3 regions of the Alcanivorax sp. P2S70 genome follow, and region 2 is predicted to be linked to each of the others. Evidence: predicted binding sites of a transcription regulator. Region 2 holds the regulator's gene; each other region holds the start of a gene.
What was found. The regulator PhoB, encoded in region 2, activates phosphate uptake and scavenging genes when phosphate is short. The targets are predictions, from matches to a motif close to TGTCATANNNNTGTCANA.

Region 1: the regulator PhoB is predicted to act here: its motif matches at 1,277-1,294, upstream of Q672_RS26830 (glycerophosphodiester phosphodiesterase).
Region 3: the regulator PhoB is predicted to act here: its motif matches at 1,201-1,218, upstream of ppk1 (polyphosphate kinase 1).

What each region holds. Positions count from the first base shown of each region.
Region 1 covers NZ_AXBZ01000031.1:1,250-3,520, reverse strand. Annotated here, with positions in the region: gene Q672_RS26835 (sulfotransferase) at 66-1,229, opposite strand; gene Q672_RS26830 (glycerophosphodiester phosphodiesterase) at 1,363-2,148, shown strand; gene Q672_RS26825 (patatin-like phospholipase family protein) at 2,121-2,271, opposite strand, start outside.
Region 2 covers NZ_AXBZ01000034.1:405,581-407,851, reverse strand. Annotated here, with positions in the region: gene ubiA (4-hydroxybenzoate octaprenyltransferase) at 1-633, shown strand, start outside; gene phoB (phosphate regulon transcriptional regulator PhoB) at 900-1,604, shown strand; gene phoR (phosphate regulon sensor histidine kinase PhoR) at 1,676-2,271, shown strand, end outside.
Region 3 covers NZ_AXBZ01000023.1:177,144-179,414, forward strand. Annotated here, with positions in the region: gene Q672_RS25880 (TonB-dependent siderophore receptor) at 1-1,017, opposite strand, end outside; gene ppk1 (polyphosphate kinase 1) at 1,257-2,271, shown strand, end outside.

The DNA of each region.
Region 1 (2,271 bases), on a different contig from region 2:
AGCCAACGGGAATTTGCGACAAGATGTGACAGCCAATGAGTCAACGGCAGATCACGCAAAGACATTCAGGCCTCGGGCCGTGAATAACCGAAGCGGTCGTAGACCCAACCAAATACCGCGTTCAGCTCCTCTGGGCTGACACCCAGCGATTGCGGATCGTAATGGTGGCCGCTGCGATAGCCTTTTGCCTTACGGTCTTGTTCCGCAAGACGTTCGCGGAACGCCAGATCGAGGGTCCAACCGAAACGAACATACAGTTGTGCAACAACCTCTGCAGGACGATCTGCCAACACTTCCATGACCGACAATCCCTGTCGCGATTCAGGAAGGGTGTCGAGCACCTCCAGCAGATGCCGATAGTAATAATCCAGCATCGCCATGAACCCGTCTCGCCAGTAAGTGGTGGTGTCACGCCCCTCGAAAAGCCGTGCTCCAATCAGAATCGAGTTGATCTGTGAGGGCACGGAGGCATCCGGATTACGCAGGCAGCCAATGAAGCGCGCATCAGGAAAGGCGTCCGCCAGGGTCTGCATCCACGGAGTAAACGAAGGGTTTTTCGACAGCAACTGCTTGTCCTGGCCATGGAAATACAAATGCCGCTGCACAAAACGGCGATAGGCCGCCATTAGCCGGCGTTTTTCTGCGGGAGAGCCATCGCGGTCCAGAAACGTCAGGCGCCACAAGGAAGGAGATGGCACCACCAGCACCATCAGAAAACAGCCCCACACCGGAATCAGTCCAAGGTAGTCTTCTTCAGGGTCCCGCAGACCGGTCTTGTGCACACCATCCAGGCCACCCAACAAACGTCGCTCCAGCCACAGCAGCAGGCGCCCGGCCGGTTTGCCGATTCTCGCATCCAGTGAGGCTATGGCAGTCCAGAAATAACGTTGCGTAATGGATGGAGCAAACAGCAATTCCCATAATGCCGTCGTCGTAAAACGCTGATCCAGCGCCAACAACCGGTGCAGAAAGGTCGTGCCACTGCGTGGCACTCCCACGACAAACAAAGGCTCGCGCACCGTAACGCGGCGAAAGTCCGGAAACAGTACATAGTCGAGCAGCAGTCCCGCCCCATTGATCAACTGCACCAGCAGAAATACCGGCCAGAACAACACGATCACCAACAGCCGTTGCAACGATGCTCCTCGCCGGCCAATCCCGTAATCAGGAAAGGCACTGGCCGGAATACCTCGCAGGTATTGTTTGATGACGGACAGGGCGTTATTCAATCGACTGGCTCCTCGGTAACCTACTGCGCAAGGCTAGCCTTGCGATAAGTCATAAAAATGACACCTTACCCTCTTGTGTCCAGGTCACAGCGCTGTCATCTTTCTCGCAAACAATGCCCGTATGAATATTGCCATGACTCCTCCAGCAACCCCTGTCCACCTGCACCCCGCCCTCGTCGGGCATCGTGGCGCCCGTGGCGAAGCCCCGGAAAACACCCTGGCCAGCTTTCAGGTGGCCGTCGAGGCCGGTGTCACGGAGATGGAGCTGGACGTACGGCTGTCCTCTGACGGTCAACTGATTGTGCTACATGACAGCGATGTCACACGAACCACAGGCGTTCGCGGCAACGTGCGGCAATATACGCGAGCGCAGCTGGGCGTCATGGATGCCCGACGTAACACTCCCGGCTGGCATAGCCCCACCGGCATTCCCTCATTGCAGGAAGTGGTCGACCTGTGCGGGCCGCAGATGCGGTTTCAGTTTGAAGTGAAAGGGGCCGACCGCCACGTGCTGCATCAACTGGCCCACCACCTCAGCCACATGATTCATGACCAGCAACTGCAATCACGGGTGGTGATCACCTCCAGTCATACCGGCTTTCTGCGCATGATCGGCACCATGGCACCGGATATCGAGCGTGGCTACGTCTGCCAGTACCGCTATCTGCAACCGACCCGCCGTGCCCAGGGCCTGGGCTGTAGCTGGGTGATTCCGCACTTTTCCCTGGTCACCCCGGCGTTGATGCGCCGGGCACGCCGGCGAGGTTTGAAAGTGTCGGTGTGGACCGTCAATGATCTGACTGAAGCCGAGCGGTTGGCCAGACTCAAGGTAGACAGCATCATCACCGACTACCCCACCAGTTTCGTCAGCCACTTCCGCAGTCGGCAGCGTTACGCCTCGTCTTCCGTTTCCGACTGAGGCTCCGGTCGGTAAAGCGGTTCGTCACTGAAGAACGACAGGATTTCCTCTTTGCGGGCCAAGGCATCCTTGCGGCCCATTTCAATCAAGGCGTTGGTGAAACCGGGCTCGAACAGCAGGTAG
Region 2 (2,271 bases):
GAGCGCACCCAGGGCCGGCCGCTGGCCACTGGCGCCATCAGCAGCAAAAAGGCGCTGGCGCTGTTCGCCGGGCTGGGGCTGCTAGCCTTCGTACTGGTGCTGTTCCTCAACGAATTGACCTTCTGGCTGTCCTTCGGCGGCCTTGGGCTGGCGGTGCTGTACCCCTTCACCAAGCGCTTCACCTTTATGCCGCAGCTGTTTCTGGGGGCCGCCTTCAGCTGGGCCATCCCCATGGCTTTTGCCGCAGAAACCGGCGAGGTCCCGGAAATCGCCTGGCTGCTGTACGTGGCCAATGTGGTGTGGACGGTCGCCTATGACACCCAGTACGCCATGTGTGACCGTGAAGACGACCTGAAACTGGGCATAAAGAGCACCGCTATCCTGTTTGGCGACGCCGATCGGTTAATGATCGGTGTCCTTCAGGGGCTAACCCTGCTGGGGCTGATCATGGTCGGCCACCGCCTTGGGTTCAGCTGGCCCTGGTATGCAGGCCTGGCAGGGATGGCCGTGACCTTCCTCTACCAGCACAGCCTGATCCGCTATCGCGAACGCTGGCCCAGTTTTCATGCCTTCCTGAACAATCACTGGAGCGGGGCGTGTGTGTTTGCGGGGTTGTATTTCCAGTACTTTTGAGTTGAAAGTTTAACGCTCAAAGTGGAAAAGGCGGGAGGCAGGTTTTGTCGTTCCGGCTCTCTGTACCCGCGCCATTACCTGCGAGCGCGGGCACGGCTATGCAAAACCTGCTGGCTTGGGCCGCGTTTCAATTTTGAACTTTCAACTCATCACTCCCTCTCCCGCTTGCAATTCCCCCGCATCCGGCTCAACTTGTCATACGCATGTCATAAAAGAGCAATCTAATAGGGCACCAACAAAAGACTGACAGGCGAAGGAAGGAAGCCATGTCCCGTAACCGAATTTTGATTGTTGATGACGAGCCGGCTATCCGTGAGATGGTCGCTGTCGCCTTGGAACTGGCGGACTTTGATGTACTGGAAGCTGAAAATGCCCAGCGCGGCCACGAGATCATCGTCGACGAACGGCCAGACCTGGTACTGCTGGACTGGATGCTGCCCTCCGTGACCGGCATTGAGCTGGCCCGTCGCCTTAAGCGTGATGAGACCACCAATGAAGTGCCGATCATCATGCTTACCGCCAAAAGCGAAGAAGATAACAAGATCCAGGGCCTGGATGTGGGTGCTGACGACTACATCACCAAACCGTTTTCCACCCGCGAACTGATTTCCCGGATCAAGGCGGTACTGCGCCGCTCTTCCAGCGCTGCCGCCGAAAAAGCTATCGAAGTGGAAGGGCTATGCCTGGACCCGGTCAGCCACCGTATCAGCGCTAACGACGAGCCGGTGGATATGGGGCCAACCGAATATCGCCTGCTGGAATTCTTCATGAGCCATCAGGAGCGAGCCTACTCCCGCACCCAGTTGCTGGATCAGGTGTGGGGCGCCAATGTGTATGTGGAAGACCGCACCATCGACGTCCACATCCGCCGTTTGCGCAAGGCTCTCGCACCCTACGGCTTTGACCGTTTTATCCAGACGGTGCGAGGTACGGGCTATCGCTTTTCGATCAAGGCCGCCAAGGCGAGCTGAAGCCAATAATGTGTTAGGGTTCATGACCTCGGTATAACTCCAGTCTGACCCCACAAGGGCAACACACGATCATGAAAGCCAGCCTGGCCAAAGAAGTTAATCGAATCGCCGGCCTGATCGCCCTGGCCGCCTTGACCGCTCTCGCAGTCGGTCACATCTGGCCATTGCTGGTAGGCCTGGTGGGCTACATTTTCTGGAGTACCCGGCAGCTGTTCTCCCTCTACAGCTGGCTGGTCCGTGATGATCATACCGAACCGCCAGACAGCATCGGTCTGTGGGGCGAGTTCTATACCCGGCTGGAACACTTGTTTCAGAAAGAACGGCGTGCGCAGGAAAACCTGCAAAGCATCATCCACCGCGCCCAGCAATCCGTAAACGCTCTGGAAGAGGTGGTCATCCTGATTGACCAGCACGGCTATCTGGAATACTGGAACGCCGCCGCAGAGCGCTATATGGGCTTCAACCCCAGCCAGGACCTGGGGCAACCGCTCACCAACCTGGTGCGCCACCCCGGATTTACCGAATACCTTCATCGCGCCGATTTTCGCGAACCCCTGGAAATTCCCTCTCCGGTGAATGACAACCGCATCCTGCAATTCAGGGTGACGGAGTTCGGCGTTGGCGAGCAACTGCTGATGGCCCGTGATGTCACCCGGATTCATCACCT
Region 3 (2,271 bases), on a different contig from region 2:
AACACCAAAACCAATCGATGCCCAGTGCTCACGGGTTTCCGCTTCAGAGGAGGTGTAACGGCCGGTGGCAGCGATGTTCCATTGCTCGTTCAGACGATGATCCACAAACAAGGTGACTTCATTTTTTTCGCGGTCATAACGATCCCAGCTAGGCTCCCCAACAAAAGTCTCCGTAGGAAGATCACCTCTCACCCCAGGCTCGATAGTCCCTTGGGCCGGAAGAAACTGGGCCGAAACGCCGCCTGAGTTTTCCTGGGCATTAAACAGCAGGCTAATACTGGTGTTATCCGTAGGCAGCCAGGTAATAGACGGCGCAAAAAGGAAACCGTCATCATCCACATGGTCCACCTGGGTACCGCTTTCGCGCTTCAGCGCCACCAGACGATAGAGTAACTTCCCGTCCTCTGAGAGAGGCCCGGTAACGTCTGCCGCCAACTGTTTGCGGTCATAGGAACCCACCTGCGCCCAGATTTCTCCCTGCTGCTCTGGCTTGGGGAGCTTCGAGACGGAATTAATGATGCCGCCCAATTCAGACTGGCCATACAGCACAGAAGACGGCCCCTTCAGGACCTCCAGCTGTTCCAGAGCATAGACATTGGTGCGCACACTGTTATAGCTGCCATAAATCGAGCGCAGCCCATCCAGATAAAAGGACGCATCCATTCCGCGTATCTTTGCCCAATCACCACGGGTATCAAACCCGAATGCACCGGCATAGACGCCCGAACTGTAAAGTAGGGCATCCTGAATATTCTTGGCCCCGGTATCACGAATAAACTCTTGATTTACAACACTAATGGCAAATGGTGTCTCTTCCACTGCCACATCCAGTTTGCCCGTTTTGGCGGTTTCCCTTTCAGTGATATATCCCGCTTCTTCAGCGCCCTCGGCGCTTACCTCTACAGCAGGAATCACATTGGTAGAGGGCTCTTCAGCGAGTACCGTCACAGGAAACAAAGAAAGCAGGGACATCCCTACCAGCGGCGCGCCCCAAATCGCGCGATATCGGCAAGTCATTGGCAAGCTCCAAAATATAAAAATACTAAAAACGATAACGATTCGCATTCTACACCTTTGCCGCGACACTGAAAAGTAAGCTTTGTCAGTCTGCTTCCCATGATTGAACCTGCCTCATTCTTTCCCCTTTGTTCATGCAGGATTAAGCTGGACAGGGGTGAATCCCGTTCCCTGTCATTACCGTGTCATATATATGTCATGGAATAGAGGGCCCTTGCGGTTCCGCTCAGGACGAGACCATGAATGACATTGCCAGCGAGCACAGCGCCATCGACCTCAATAACCCCGACTACTACTTCAACCGGGAATTGAGCCTGCTGCAGTTCAACCTGCGGGTGCTGGAGCAGGCCATGGACGACAACCACCCCTTGATGGAAAGGCTGAATTTTCTGCTGATTTTTTCCAGCAACATGGACGAGTTCTTCGAGATTCGTGTAGCGGGTCTGCGCAACAAGCTGGAAACCGGCACAGGTCAACCGGGCCCGGATGGCATGCTGCCGGCCGAGCTGCTCAGGGAAATCGGCCGCATCACCCATGAAGCAGTGGACCGGCAATATCACATCCTGAACAACATCCTGTTACCGGCACTGCGCGAGGAAGGCGTCGACTTCCTGCGCCGCGAAGATTGGACCGAAGCCCAGGCTGAATGGGTCAAAAAGTATTTTCGTGAGCAGGTCTACCCGGTTCTGACCCCCATCGCACTGGACCCATCCCATCCCTTCCCGCGCCTGGTCAACAAGAGCTTAAACTTCATCGTGCCGCTGGATGGGAAGGATGCATTTGGTCGCTCCACAGGACTGGCCATTGTGCCTGCTCCGCGCTCGCTGCCGCGCCTGATCCGCATCCCGGACGAAATCAGTGGCGACGGCGACGATAATTTTATTTTCCTTTCCTCCATGATCCATGCCCATGTCTCGGATCTTTTCCCGGGCATGAAAGCCACTGGCTGCTACCAATTTCGAGTGACTCGCAATGCGGATCTTGAAGTGGACGAAGAAGCAGAAGATCTGGCCAGCGCCCTGAAAGGCCAGCTACTTTCCCGTCGCTACGGAGACGAAGTACGCCTGGAAGTGGCTGACAATTGTCCACGGCATCTGATGCACTACCTGCTGGAGCAATTTGAGCTGGGCGAGGATGACCTCTACGAGGTGAATGGCCCTGTGAATCTGGCGCGGATGTTTACCAGCGTGGACCGGCCACGCCTGCACTACCCGCCCTTCACCCCGAAAATTCACCCCACGGTGAAAAAATCAG